One region of the Paenibacillus sp. P3E genome, then DNA from elsewhere that is predicted to be linked to it. Evidence: riboswitches for the same ligand, from Rfam matches in the RefSeq annotation. Region 1 holds a riboswitch; the other holds the start of a gene.
What was found. Region 1 has a riboswitch for S-adenosylmethionine ahead of metA (homoserine O-acetyltransferase MetA). Riboswitches for the same ligand answer to the same signal wherever they lie in the genome.

Region 1 (7,627 bases):
ACTTTAATTTTACTAAATCTGATCCTGAGTGTGGTAGAAGCCTGGACTTCCGTCTACTAACTAGTTTCTTTTTTGATGTGTCAACCGCTTGTCATATATCAGCAGGCCACGTATAATAAGGGCATATGCTACCCATGCCGCTCTTTCTGCGGCACTATCAGAGGATGGAATTTCAGAGAAGACCCTCGATTTGGCTGGGTCCAATCCGAGGCTATATTTCAGAAGAGAACGCTCTATTACACGGATGGCCTGTCTACGGCCGAACGTTTATGGGAAGGGAGAATGCTGCAGTGAAAGTACTTGGAGCTATTGAAGCAGGGGGAACAAAGTTTGTATGCGGGATTGGAAACGAGGACGGTACGATTATCGACCGGGTCAGCTTTCCGACGACCACACCTGAGGAAACAATGGGGCTTGTGCTGGATTATTTTAGCGGGAAAAATGTAGAAGCCATCGGCATTGGCTCATTCGGTCCTATTGATCCGGTGATTGGCAGCCCGACCTACGGCTACATCACAACCACCCCTAAACCCTATTGGGGACAATATAATTTGGTTGGAACGGTTGCCGGGCATTTTTCAGTGCCTATCGGCTTTGATACGGATGTGAATGGTGCGGCGCTGGGAGAATACAAGTGGGGTGCGGCCCAAGGGCTGGACAGTTGTCTCTATATCACAGTCGGCACAGGAATTGGGGCTGGTGCTGTAGTGGGAGGTAAGCTTGTTCATGGCTTGTCTCATCCCGAAATGGGACATATTCTTGTGCGCCGCCATGCGGAAGATACTTTTGAAGGTTTTTGTCCTTATCATGGCGATTGCCTGGAAGGACTGGCGGCAGGTCCGGCGATTGGCACCCGCTGGGGCAAACCGGCAGGTGAGCTGCCGGCGGATCATCCGGCCTGGGCAATGGAAGCCCACTATCTGGCGCATGCGCTGATGAATTACGTGCTTATTCTCTCGCCGCAGAAGATTGTCATGGGTGGCGGAGTCATGAAGCAGAGCCAGCTTTTCCCGCTGATTCATACACAGCTTCAGGAGCTGCTGGGCGGCTATGTTCAGCATCCTGCACTGAATGAGGCCATCGGCAGCTATATTGTTCCGCCGCAGCTTGGGGATAATGCGGGTCTTTCCGGAGCGCTTGGACTGGCTAAGCTGGCATTGGACCGGGAGTAGCGGAGGCCGGCTAAGCCATTTTTGCCCGGAATAAAAAGAGATTGACTGTTTCGCTATAAATAGGTATTGTAAGCATTAACAGTATAGCATCCAGAGGAAGCACCTCTTTCACGCAATTCGTGAGAGAGGTGCTTTTTTGTGTGTAAATTTAAGGATGAATAGCCTTCAGATTTTCAGCCATCCTTTATTATCCTGGGGCTTTGGCTTGTCCGGCAAAACTCGGAATCCGGCCAGCACGGGAATGATGCATACTGTAAGACGAGGAAGGTAGGGAATGCAGATGCAAATTGTATTTATGAACCGTTTATCCAGAATATCCGGGGCCGATCAGGAGGTATTCGCCCAGCTCTGGATTGGGGAAGAAGAAGGCCATTGGCGCCTTGGCTGGCGTGAATTCTCCGGTACAGAGGAAATGGGAGACAACTTGTGGTATGAAGGCGGCTCCTGGAATGAGATGCTTTGCGTTTACCGGCATGAGCTCGCGGTGAAGATGGGCGACGGTTATCGGCCGCTGATTGATGGTTCCTTTCACGATGAGGACAGCCTCACCGGCACCCGCAATCAGGAACAGCTGAAACTGCAATATTTCAGCGAGCATCATGGCAACGAATCCATCTATGAAGAGTTGTGCGCCTGGCGCCGGGGGAAGGCCTCCAGTGAACGGAAGGCGCCTTACATTCTTGCCAGCAACCGGCTGCTGCGGATGCTGAGCGCCTTTCTTCCCCGTACACCGGAGGAGCTGCTGCAAATTCCGGGTGTAGGCGAGGGCAAAGCCTCGCAATACGGCGGAGACTGGCTGAGCATCACCTCTGCCATAGAGCGGGAGCATAGTTTTCCACTGGGCTGGGTGCATCAGGCCGTTGATGAGGAGCGGTTTATGGCCTGGCAGTACAAGCAGAAGGAGCTGAAATACAAGAAGCAGCTGGAGCGGCTGCGGCTGCGAAGGGTTCTGCTGCAGGGAATCGAGGAAGGTCTTGGGATGGAGCAGTTGAAGGCACAGGGTGGTGTGAGCCGCCGTGAGGTGCTTGAAGCTGTAGAAGAACTGGAAAAAGACGGATACTCCGTGGAGAAACTCATTGCACTTGAAATGGCGGATGTATCCCCCAACGAGCAAGCCGAGGTATGGACTGCCTACGAGCTTATGGGAGATACCTTCCTGAAGCCTGTCCTTTACAAAGCCTATGGGGAAGGCTTCTCTCCTGCAGAAGGGTTGGATGTCTACTATGAGCGGCTGCGCCTAATCCGCATCCGTTACCGGCGGGGGCAGGCGGTTCAACTAGGTGTGGCAACGAATTTCTAGGTAGTCTGGTCATCCTCTTCAGAATCATTATTGGAAGTGTCTTGATTGAAGCACTCTTCATGGAGACCTCCCTTTAGGAGAATACTGTATCTTGGAGTAAAATACATGTATTCCGAGTAAAAAGGAGAGAGACCCGATGATCGTAACATTAACGGTTAACCCCAGCGTAGATGCCAGCACAGGGATTGACAAGGTAGTACCGGACAACAAGCTGCGCTGCAAGGAGGCATCCTATAAACCTGGAGGTGGCGGGATCAATGTCTCCCGGGCTATCCACAGATTGGGCGGAGAGTCCTTGGCTCTGTATGCATCTGGCGGACTTCACGGGCAACTGCTGCATGAGATGCTGGGTAAGGAGGGCGTCAGCCACCAGGAGATCCCGATTTCCGGACAGACGCGGGAAAATCTGATTGTCGTGGAGGAATCCACAGGGCAACAGTTCCGGTTTGACATGCCGGGCCCCCATTTTATTGAAGGCGACTGGGAGCAGTGCCTGGATCAATTGAAGTCGTTGACCGGGAAGCCTAGCTATATTGTGGCCAGCGGCAGCCTGCCTCCAGGCTGTCCGGCAGATTTTTATGGCCGCGTCATTGAGGCAGTGAAGCCATGGCAGGCGAAGGTTATTGTGGATACCTCGGGCGAAGCACTGCAAAAGGCTGCGGATGCCGGAGTATATCTGCTCAAACCCAATGCACGTGAGCTTGAGGAGCTGGCTGGACACGCAATTACAGGTGATGCGGAGGTTCGGGCAGCTGCGCTGGAACTGATCGAGCAAGGACGGACAGAGGTAGTATTGGTATCCCTTGGCGGCGAGGGCGCTTTGCTGATAACAAGGGATGGCTGTGAACATCTCAAGGCCCCTGAAGTTCCTGTACTGAGTGTGGTGGGAGCCGGTGACAGTCTGGTAGGCGGGCTGGTCTACAGCCTGGAACGGGGCTGGCCGCTGCGCCGGGCCGTTCAATTCGGAATCGCCTCTGGAGCGGCGGCCGTAATGAACCCTGAGCGTCAGCTGTGTAAACGCGGAGATGCGGAACGATTGTTCGCGCAAATAGAGGCGGCAGATGCAGAAGCTCTAAAGTAAACCAAAAAGACGAAGGCTTCCTTACCATGCGGTATAGGGGGCCTTCGTCCTGCTTATTCGTCCAGTATGATTCATAGCCATTCCTTTTTACGGAATATAACCAGCATCCCGCAGCCAAGTGTAACCATGACGGCAATGACTCCATAGTAGCCGTACCGGGTATGGATTTCAGGAATATTATCAAAGTTCATCCCGTAGATCCCGGTGATGACCGTCAGCGGCATGAATATAGTGGTAATGGCGGTGAAGACTCTCATGATCTCATTGGCACGGTTGGCGATACTGGATTGGTAAGCTTCACGTAAGTTCCCCATGAGATCGCGGTACGTTTCAAAGGTTTCAGAGATCTTGACCGCATTTTCATAAATATCGCTAAAATACTTCTGCAGCTGATCATCGATCAGACGGAGGTCTTTTTTGTTAAGTGTGTTGATAACTTCCTTCTGTGGTCCCAGCATTTTCTTCAACCAGAGAATTTCACTCCGCAGACCGATGATCTCGCTCAAATGCGATTTCTTGGTGTGCATCAGGATATCCTCTTCGAGTTTCTCAATCCGCGCTTCAATCCGGTCACCGACGGAGAAAAAGTTGTCTACGACAAGGTCGATCAGCAGATAGAGGAACCGGTCCGGCTCGCTGACTTCCTGCTCCCACAGAACGGGCTTCAGCACGCGCAGCTCGTGAATCTTTTGCTTGGTCACGGTAATAATGAAATGTCTGCCCAGAAACACGTTGAGTGCACGGAGGAAAATCTCCTCATCATCAAAACGGATGCTGTTAACTACAATAAAATAATGGCTTTCGTAAATTTCAAGCTTCGGGCGCTGATCCTCTTCACTGAGGCAGTCCTCCACGGCTAAATCATGCAGATTATACAAAGGCTGAAGCAGCTCCAGATCCTCAACATCCGCATCAATCCAATAAAATCCCTCTGCGGGGACAGTCAATGTTTCTTCAATGTCATCCACAGGGGTAAAAACTCCTGCGTTTACCAACCGGATTTTCATCTGATTCCACTCCTCTTGACCCTAGTCTTCTCCAGGGTCTGTGCTAATATAGGCACAGGGAAAAATCAGCTTGGCCGGAGGTACGGTCAATCCATGAGGCCAAATGACAGTTCGAGGGCATGAAGAAGAAATGCTCCCGCCGCCGGCAAGCTGATGTTAATCCTGTGTGGTTGCTCTTTCTGGACGCTTAACTGCGAACTCGGGTCGCCTTCCATTCTTCTCTCACCTCTTCTTTTCGTCAGGTAGGGCCTTTGAAACCCTTGTCTAGTATAACCTCCGGGTATAGGTCTTTCAAGCTAAATTCTTGAGGCTGTAAAGGACCCATTAGCATTGTATGGACTTGACGAAAAGGAGGTTCATGATTTAAAGTGAATTTTAAGAAAAGCATTTAACGTTATGTGACTTTTTCTCAATTGAATACAGCTAAATCTTATCAAGAGCAGGTGGAGGGACTAGCCCGATGAAACCCGGCAACCGGCGTGTGAACGCACGGTGCTAATTCTTGCGGAAGCTTTTGCAGGTAAGCCTTTCAGGCTGCTTGGCTCAAGTTCTCTGGCAGATGAGAGAGGCGCATATGACTAACAGATATATGACCTTTCTCGCCCGAGAAAGGTCTTTTTTATATTCAGCTCAATGAAGGAGTGGAAACTGATATGCCAATTAAAATTCCCGACAGTCTGCCGGCGAAAGAAGTTTTGTCCGGAGAAAACATTTTTGTAATGGATGAAAGCCAGGCCTTCCACCAGGACATCCGCCCGCTGCGAATCGCCATCCTGAATTTGATGCCTACCAAGGAAACCACAGAGACACAGCTGCTGCGTCTGGTCGGGAATTCACCGCTTCAGGTAGATGTTGTGCTACTGCACCCGAGCTCCCATACCTCGAAGAACACTTCGGCAGAACATTTGAAGAGTTTTTACAAAACCTTTGATGAGATCAGCGACCGCCGTTTTGACGGGCTGATTGTAACCGGCGCTCCGGTGGAGCAGCTGGAGTTCGAAGATGTGAACTACTGGGAAGAGCTTAAGGGAATATTTGAATGGAGCAAGCACAATGTGACCTCGACCATGCATATCTGTTGGGCGGCACAAGCCGGGCTGTATCATCACTTCGGCGTACGCAAGGTTGATCTGGACGAGAAATGTTTTGGCGTTTTTCCGCACACCGTGAGCCATACTAACGTGAAGCTGCTGCGCGGCTTTGACGAGGTGTTCCATGTTCCGCATTCCCGGCACACGGATGTCTCGCGTGAAGATATTCTTGCGAATCCCGAGCTGCAGATTCTTGCCGAATCCGAGGAAGCCGGAGTGTATCTGGTTTCAACGCTTGACGGAAAACAAATTTTTGTGACCGGACATTCTGAATATGATCCATTTTCGTTAAAATGGGAGTATGACCGGGATATTGCCAAAGGGATGGACATTGCCATTCCGAAGCACTACTATCCGCAGGATGACCCGCAGCGCACACCGCCGGCTGTCTGGCGTGCCCATGCCAACTTATTATTCGCTAATTGGCTCAATTACTATGTATACCAGGAGACCCCTTACGATATAGACCAGGCTGATTATTTAGTATTTTAAAAATATAAGATTCTATATATTTCACGCTATCGATTATCCTTCTATTCCTCACTGAAATGGTACCATCCTTTTTATAGGACAGCGAAGCCATTACTGCTTGATATATAGAAGAGATTTGCGCATACATCACACTTAGGAGGCAGCAGCAATGGATGAGAAACTGAGGATTGAGAGCAGATTGGCACAGATAGGTTCACTGGAGGACCCGGCTACAGGAGCGGTTAATTATCCGATTTACAACGCGACGGCATTCCGTCACCCCAGACTCGGGCAGAGCACGGGGTTTGATTATATCCGTACCAAGAATCCTACCCGCTCGGTGCTGGAAGAAGCTGCGGCACAGCTGGAATCGGGCGACGCGGCTTTTGCCTGCAGCTCTGGAATGGGGGCGCTGACGACAGTGTTTGCCTTGTTTGGACAGGGTGACCATCTGGTGGTTTCGCTGGACCTGTATGGCGGAACCTACCGTCTGCTTGAACGGATACTCTCCAAATATGGCATCAGCGCTTCCTATGTGGATACGAATGATCTGGACGGGCTGGAGGCTTCACGGCGTTCGAATACCAAGGCTGTATTTATTGAAACGCCTACCAATCCGCTGATGATGATTACGGATATTGAAGCGGTCTGTACATGGTCACGCCGTCATGGGCTGCTCACCATTGTCGATAATACGCTGTTGACTCCCTTTTTCCAGCGGCCGCTGGAGCTGGGAGCAGATATCATCGTTCATAGCGCAACCAAATATTTGGGGGGGCATAACGATGTCCTCGCCGGACTGATTGTAACCAAAGGCACCGAGCTCTCTGCAGAAATGGCAATTCTTCATAATTCACTGGGGGCAGTGCTTGCGCCGAACGACAGCTACCAGCTAATGAAGGGGATGAAGACACTTGCTCTGCGTATGGAGCGACATGAGAGCAATGCCCTGGCGATGGCCCGCTATTTACTCGAGCATCCAGCCATCGCTGAGGTGTTCCACCCCGGACTGCCTGATCATCCCGGCTATGAGATTCAGAACCGCCAGTCCTCAGGCAACACCGGAATCTTCTCCTTCAAGGTAAAAGACGCCAGATATGTCGAGCCGCTGCTGCGCCATATCCGTCTGATCGCCTTCGCCGAGAGTCTGGGCGGCGTGGAGTCACTGATGACCTATCCGGCGGTCCAGACCCATGCCGACATTCCGGTGGAAATCCGCGATGCGGTCGGCGTGGATGACCGTCTGCTGCGCTTCTCTGTAGGCATTGAGCATGTGGACGACCTGATTGCAGATCTTGGTCAGGCGCTGGAAGCTGCCCGGGCCGAGCTGGAGTAAGCATCCGTTCAGACTATGGCAGCTGAATAATGAACTTGGCAGCAGCCTCAAAGCGGAGGCTGCTTTTTTTTAGAATATATGGATTTAAGTGTTTCACCATCGAGTCTCAATATTGTTCCCGCTGCGAGGCAAAGGTTTTTCAAGCCGTTCGGATTGTGATACGATGGAG
Region 2 (7,627 bases), on a different contig from region 1:
GAGGAATGGGAGCGCTTGCGGTGATTAAATCGCAGTCGGCTGCGGTGATGGCACTGCATATGGGCTTCTCCCTGATCGCTTTTGCCAGCTCGCTGATGCTTGCGCTCGGGTCGAAAAGGCGGCATGCGCTGGGGGATAATCCGCCTCTTCCGGGACCGCGTGTCAGCAAAGGCTTCCGCAACTTAACATGGGCGGCTGCGTTATATTCTTATATAGTGGTTTATATTGGGGCCTATGTCAGCCATACGGATTCCCAGGGAGGCTGCTCCGGGTGGCCGCTCTGTAACGGGGAATGGATACCGGAGCTGTCTGGCGGTGTGGGCATTGTGTTCACGCATAGGGTTGCAGCGGCATTGCTGTTTCTCCTGATCGCTTGCCTGGGACATTTAGCCTTCTGGAAACATAAAGCTCTGCCTGAGCTGAGGGCACTTGGTAGTGCTGCTGTTGTTCTGTGTCTGCTTCAGGTATTCAGCGGTGCTGCTGTTGTTCATACCCTATATAATGAACGGCTGTACATTTTTGCCGCACTGGCGCATATCCTCCTGATTGCCGGACTCTTCGGTGTTCTGTGCTACATGAGTGTGCGCGTATGGCAGCTGGAAAGAGCGAATAAATAGTCTACGCTCATCAAACTTTTGCGAGATAACGCCCTGTTTGAGGAGGAACGATATAGTGGGATACGGAAATTTGCGTCAATGGATTGAACAGCTCCGCCGGGATAAGGATATTGCCGTGATTGATGCTCCGGTGGATCCTTATTTGGAGCTTGCAGAGATACATCGGCGTGTCGTAGAAGAGGAAGGGCCGGCTTTGCTCTTTACGAATGTAACCGGAACACCGTTTCCGGTGGCAACCAATCTCTTCGGGACGGTCCGCCGGGCCAATCAGGCCTTCGGAACGCGTCCGGAGCAGCTGATGAAGACGATGGTGAGTGCAGCCGAAACACTGCTGCCGCCAACAGCGTCCGGGATATGGAAGGAAAAACGGCTGCTCCTGGACCTGCTTAAGGTGGGAACCCGGAATGTACCGCAGGGAGAAGCCCCGGTACTTGGCGTCTGCCGCAGTACGGATCCGCTTAAGGAGCTGCCCCGCATCACCAGCTGGCAGGAGGAGGGAGGACCATCGATCCTTCTGCCCATTGTCTATACAGAGAGCATTACTCAGCCGAATGACCATAACCTTGGGATATACCGGATTCAAATGTATGATGACAGCAAGGTGGGAGTGCATTGGCAAAAGCATAAAGGAGGCAGCTTCCATCACCGGGAGGCGGAACTGCTCGGAGAGACCCTTCCGGTATCCGTCTTTTTAGGCGGGCCTCCGGCATTGATTGCCGCAGCAGCGGCTCCAGTACAGGAACGGATACCGGAGCTGATGCTAGCCTCTCTGGTGCTGGGCCGAAAGCTGCAGATGGTCAAGGACCCGATGGGCGGGCACCGGATTCCCGCTGAAGCGGAATTTGCCATTCGCGGACTGGTCACGCCCCAAGAGCGTCATACGGACGGACCATTCGGTAATCACTATGGTTATTACTCCAAACCCCGCGATTTCCCGGTCATGCACGTTCAGCGGATTTGGCACCGGAAGGATGCCATCTATCCGGCAACTATCGTCGGCAAACCACACCAGGAAGATTACTACCTCAGGGAGTACATACAGCGGCTGCTGGCTCCGGTGTATCCGCTGCTAATGCCGTCCGTCAAAGCACTGTGGGAGTACTCGGAATGCGGTCCGCATTCCCTGGTGTCTGCTGTCGTGAGAGAGAGCTACCCTAACGAAGCGATGGTATCAGCCTACCGGATTCTGGGGGAAGGCCAGCTGTCCTTAACCAAATTCCTGCTGCTGACTGATGAGCCGGTCGAGCTGACCGATTTCCCGAGACTGCTGGAGAACGTACTGGAGCGCTTCAATCCCGCCTCGGATCTTATGGTATACAGCAATGTCTCCCAGCATGAGCAAGGGCATCCGGTGAATCCATTGAACAATAGCAGCAAGGCTATAATGGTAGGAGTGGGAAGTCCAGTACGTGAGCTTCCTTATGCATACACAGAAGGACTAATTCCGGGTGTCTCACAGGCAATTCCTTACTGCCGGGGATGTTTAGCCGTTTCCGGTGCATCCTATGAAGAAGATCCTGAACTTGCGTCCCGGCTAGTCGCTGTTCTGCGAGCCCAGGAAACGGCCTGGCCGCTCGTGATAGTGGTGGATAACGCCGCAGATACAGTACGGACTCAAACCTCTTTTCTGTGGACGGTGTTCACAAGGTTCGATCCGGCCAGTGATATATACGCCGAATGTGAGATCAAACGCCATCATATCGGCTATAAGCTGCCCCTTGTGATCGATGCCAGAATGAAACGGGAGTATCCGGAGGAGCTGATTCCGCGCGAGGATATTGTTCAGCGGGTTGACCGCAACTGGAAAAGCTATTTCCCACACTGAGGAGGTTACAGGATGCTGCGGATATTACTCGGAGAGCCGCCCCGTGAGAACAGCGGTGTGCTGGCTGAAGCGATGGACAATATGGCCAGGCTCGCATCCATGCTGCGCAAGGACATGAACCTGCATGAAGACCGTAACCACGAATACCGCAAGCTTGAAATCTGGACGCGCGGTCTAATCTCTTCACTGGACGAGCTGGAGCAAAGCTGGTTCGCGGCTGCCTTTTTCCGCAAATCCGTTGTAGCGGGTTACATGGATGATATGTCCCCTATGGAGCAGGGTGAATATGCGAGATATGTTTATTTTTATAAAGATGGCTTCATTCGTGTGTTTTCACTGCTCGACAAGCTGGGTACGGTGCTCAACAGTCTGTACGATCTGAACACCAGCAAGGTCAAAGCCCATTTCTCCTATTTTACAGTGCTTCGCCAGTTTCATTTACTTAAGCAGCATACAGAACTGGCTAATGAACTGGAGGGAATTAAGCATTCCTACCGGGAGCCGCTGGAGAATCTGCGCAAGCGCCGTAACGCCGAGATCCATTACATGAATGCTGAAATGCAGGATGATCTGTGGCAGCGGCATCAGGGACTTCATGACAGAATTCATTTGGAGGATCTGGATAGCCATCTTGAGGATTTGAAGCAGAGCCTTGAAATGGCATGTAAGACCTTGGCAGCAGCATTCAGATACAGCAATGAGCAGTGGCATAAGAGCAAAATCGCCGCCAATCTAAAGCCCGGGCCTTCTTCCTCAGTAAAAAGTTCCCTTTGACAAAAAAACTTAAACTTACTATACTTGAGCTTACATTAGCAGCTTACATGTTGCGGGAACTAATTTCATAATAAACTCTTATCGAGAGCGGCGGAGGGATAGGCCCGATGAAGCCCGGCAACCGATTTGTAGGCGAAGCGATACTCGTCGCTCTCTTCAAATGTCATGGTGCTAATTCCTACAATGCCGCGTGGTTTGCGGTCGTTGGCAGATGAGAAGGCATGGTTAGTACAATCACAGGGCCTCTTTCGATCTGCAAATGATCGTAAGAGGTCTTTTTGGTTTTCATATGGGTTACTTGGGGAGGACAAATGGTTTGATAGAGCTGAAAGGTTTGACCAAGGTATACGGAAAAGGCAGCAAAGCTGCAACGGCGCTCTCCGGACTGAACCTGTCGATTCAAAAAGGGGAGATTTTTGGAGTCATCGGCCACTCGGGTGCCGGTAAAAGTACATTGATCCGCTGCATCAACCTGCTGGAGCGCCCGACGGAAGGCGAAGTATGGGTGGACGGAGTGGAATTGACCTCACTCAGTCAAGGACAGCTTCAGGAACGGCGCCGCAAGATCGGTATGATCTTTCAGCATTTTAATCTGCTGTCTTCCGCGACGGTGTACGATAACATTGCATTTCCGCTGCGGCTGTCGGGAACACCCAAGGCACAGATTGAACAGAAGGTTCTGGGTCTGCTGTCGCTCGTAGGTCTTGAAGAGCACAGCCGTAAATACCCGGCCCAGCTATCGGGAGGGCAAAAGCAGCGGGTTGGCGTCGCGAGGGCCCTAGCCAGTGACCCCGATGTGCTGCTATGCGATGAAGCTACCTCGGCACTGGACCCGCAGACGACCGATTCAATCCTGCGGCTGCTGCTGGACATCAACCGGAAGTTTCATCTGACCATCGTGCTGATTACCCATGAAATGCATGTCATTCAGAGTATTTGCGACCGGGTTGCAGTGATACATGGCGGGGGAATAGTCGAGCAAGGCGAGGTAGCCACGGTATTCCTGAAGCCGCAGCATGAAGTGACGAAGGATTTTATCCGCAGTGAACACCAGCATGAAGGTCCGCTTCGTGTAGCGCTGGATGCAGTACATGGACAGTACAGTACATCCGTCAAAATCACATTCCTTGGACAAAAGACCTATGAATCCACGCTCTCCCATGTGGTCCGGAGAACGGGTGTGGACTTTGCCATTCTTCAGGGAACGATATCAACGATCAAGGATGTACCATACGGCCAGCTCCTGGTTCGCTTTGAAGGCAGCTTGGAAGCGGTTGAGGCAACTCTTGCCGAACTGACAGCGCAAGGTCTTGATGTGGAGGTGTTCGGCTAATGGGGAATTTGAATTTTAACGAAATTAACTGGGAAGAAATGCTGGATGCGGGCATAGCTACACTACGAATGTTGGCTTATTCCGGAATTTTCACAATTATTCTTGGTTTACCACTCGGAATTGTGTTATATTTATGGGGAAGATCAAATAACTATATTATCAGGTTGGTTTACTCGGTATTATCTTTCGTGGTGAATATCCTGCGTTCCGTGCCTTTCATTATCCTGATGGTCGCCTTGATTCCTTTGAGCAAAAGCATCATGGGAACTTCAATCGGTGTTCTGGGAACCATTCCGGCGCTGGTAATCGGTGCTGCTCCGTTTTTCGCCCGGCTGGTGGAAACGGCTCTACGCGAGGTGGACCGGGGCGTGATCGAAGCGGCGCAAGGGATGGGGGCTACTACCGGACAAATCGTCTGGCGCGTGCTTTTGCCGGAAGCCCGTCCAGGTCTGCTAGCCGGAGTGACCATTACCATTGTTACATTAGTTTCATACACAGCGATGTCGGGGATGATCGGCGGCGGAGGTCTGGGTGACCTGGCTATCCGATACGGCTATTACCGCTATGAGAAGGAAGTCATGATAATCTCGGTAGCGCTAATGGTGATTCTCGTGCAGCTGCTGCAAATGGCCGGTGACCGGCTGGTTCAACATTTTACCCGGAAATAAGGTACTTCCATATACAAGCCTTATTCATACACACATACACAATAGAGGGGGATTTACAGATGAAAAAAGTACTGCTCACATTCTTCAGCTTGACCTTGGTTTTGGTGCTGGCAGCCTGCGGCAACAACAATAATACCAACAATGCAGCGAACTCTGCGGCTACGAAGGCCCCGGCTGCGAATGCATCCACAGAGCCGTCAACCGAGCCGTCTGCTGAACCGGTAACGCTGGTGATTGGCGCATCCCCGAAACCGCATGCGGAAATTCTAAAGGCAATTGCCCCGCTTCTTGAAAAGCAAGGCATCAAACTGGAAATCAAAGAATTCACGGACTATATCCTGCCCAATACACAGCTGGCCGAGAAAGAACTGGACGCCAACTTCTTCCAGCACAAGCCTTACCTGGATGACCAGAACCAAAAGAACGGCACGGATCTGGTATCCGTTACGGCAGTTCACGTTGAACCCTTTGGTGCCTACTCCAAAAAAATCAAATCGATCGATGAGCTGGCTGACGGCGCAAAAGTAGCGATTCCGAACGATGCCACCAACGGTGGACGCGCCTTGATCCTGATGGCCAAAAATGGCCTGATCACTTTGAAGGACGATACCAATATCGCTTCCACCACAGCAGATATCACCGAGAACAAAAAGAACCTGAAAATCGTGGAATTGGAAGCCGCTATGCTTCCCCGCCAGCTGGATGAAGTAGATCTGGCCCTGATCAACACCAACTATGCGCTGGAGGCAGGCCTTGTTCCAACCAAAGACGCATTGTTTATCGAAGGAGCAGATTCTCCGTATGCCAACCTGCTGGTAGCCCGTCCTGACAACAAGGACTCTGATGCCATTCAGAAGCTGGCTGCAGCACTGACTTCTCCGGAAGCCAAAGCCTTTATTGAAAAGGAATACCAAGGTTCGATCATCCCTGCGTTCTAAGAGGGATTCATAACTGAAGAGGTGAAATTCAGACCAGAGATTGCAGGGTAGCCATAAGTGGCTGTTCGGGCAGCCTCTGGTCTTTACTAATAGCTCTGCTACTCCGGTACCTGTACCTGTCCGATGCCCTAAAAGTTGATACGCCATGTGAAATCCACTATAATAAAAAAAATCCCGGCCTTCTCCATCGGAAGGCCGGGATCGTTATGATACGGGATTAGAATACTTGAATAACTTCTTCCACGCCGTCTACTTCTTCAAGGAGGGCGCGTTCGATCCCGGCTTTAAGCGTGATCGTGGAGCTTGGGCAACTGCCGCAGGCACCCATAAGTTTCAACTTCACAATGCCGTCTTCGACATCGATCAGTTCGACGTCACCGCCATCGCGCTGCAGGAACGGACGAAGTTTATCGAGCACTTCCAGTACTTCATCATACATGGTGGCGCTTTGTACATTCTCACTCATTTCTCAATCACTCCTTTCGTATGCTTATTATAGTACAAAAAGTTAAAAAATAAAATGGTTCACACAGAATAAGGAGAACATCATGAGACCACTTATTGAATTTTGTGCCAGCAATATCGGTCATGGCACAGAACCGCTGAAGCGCAAGCTGGAACTAAATCCCGAATATGATGTCATCGAATATGGCTGTCTGAACAATTGCGGGCAATGCTATCTGCAGCCCTTTGCCATGCTTGACGGTGAAATTATTGAAGCAGAAACTCCTGAAGCGCTTGAAGAAGCCATTGAGGCAGCCATTAAGGAACAGGAAGCCTGGGACAATCTTGAAATTGACTAGTCCCGGTTTTTTTAGCCGAAATGCCGCTTGGACATCCAGAGCACACCGCTTTTCAGCAGGCGGGGAACCCGTCCTATCACAGAACGGCGGCCCATCAGGCCAAAGCCGGCATTTTTGCCCAGAGAGCCAAGGGTGCCCTTCAGCTTGATTTTGTGCAGCTTCGGTGTTTCATCGCGCCATAGTGCTTGAATAATCTGTGCCACCTGTTCACCTTGCGCTCCTGCCGCCTGTGCGCTGGGTGCAAAGGGAAGACTTGCACAGTCCCCAATCACATAAACCTCCGGATAATCAGCCACATTATAATACTGACCCACAACAATCCGTCCGCCCCGGTCCTTCGGCAGCTCTAGCTCCTGGACGACCTGCACCGGCTGGATGCCTGCGGTCCATACGGTTACATCTCCGGGAATGGCCTGGGTGCCATTGAAGATGGCATCCTTTTCAACGTGGGATACAGAAATTTGGCCCAGGGTCTCCACGTGATGCTCACTGAACCATTCCTCCACATACTGCGACAGCTTCGCGGGAAAGGAGGACAGCACGCGTTCTCCCCGGTCCAGAATGGCGATGTTCAGATCCGGACGGCTCTCCCGCAGCTCTGCAGCAATCTCCACTCCGCTAAGTCCGCCACCTACAATGTTAACGGTTCCGTATGGTTTCACGTCATTC

Region 2: it holds a riboswitch for S-adenosylmethionine, as region 1 does, so the genes downstream of both, A3842_RS24535 (methionine ABC transporter ATP-binding protein) here and metA (homoserine O-acetyltransferase MetA) in region 1, are expected to answer to the same signal.

Annotation. Positions count from the first base shown of each region.
Region 1 is NZ_LVWH01000192.1:26,962-34,588, forward strand. Features, by position in the region: gene A3842_RS23070 (ROK family protein) at 291-1,172, shown strand; gene A3842_RS23075 (HRDC domain-containing protein) at 1,453-2,472, shown strand; gene A3842_RS23080 (1-phosphofructokinase family hexose kinase) at 2,609-3,553, shown strand; gene corA (magnesium/cobalt transporter CorA) at 3,625-4,560, opposite strand; SAM riboswitch class I at 4,988-5,126, shown strand; gene metA (homoserine O-acetyltransferase MetA) at 5,214-6,143, shown strand; gene A3842_RS23095 (aminotransferase class I/II-fold pyridoxal phosphate-dependent enzyme) at 6,292-7,458, shown strand.
Region 2 is NZ_LVWH01000198.1:106,689-114,315, reverse strand. Features, by position in the region: gene A3842_RS24550 (COX15/CtaA family protein) at 1-617, shown strand, start outside; gene A3842_RS24545 (UbiD family decarboxylase) at 673-2,442, shown strand; gene A3842_RS24540 (Cthe_2314 family HEPN domain-containing protein) at 2,455-3,216, shown strand; SAM riboswitch class I at 3,292-3,434, shown strand; gene A3842_RS24535 (methionine ABC transporter ATP-binding protein) at 3,533-4,549, shown strand; gene A3842_RS24530 (methionine ABC transporter permease) at 4,549-5,217, shown strand; gene A3842_RS24525 (MetQ/NlpA family ABC transporter substrate-binding protein) at 5,277-6,155, shown strand; gene A3842_RS24520 (NifU family protein) at 6,373-6,621, opposite strand; gene A3842_RS24515 (YuzB family protein) at 6,704-6,958, shown strand; gene A3842_RS24510 (NAD(P)/FAD-dependent oxidoreductase) at 6,970-7,627, opposite strand, start outside.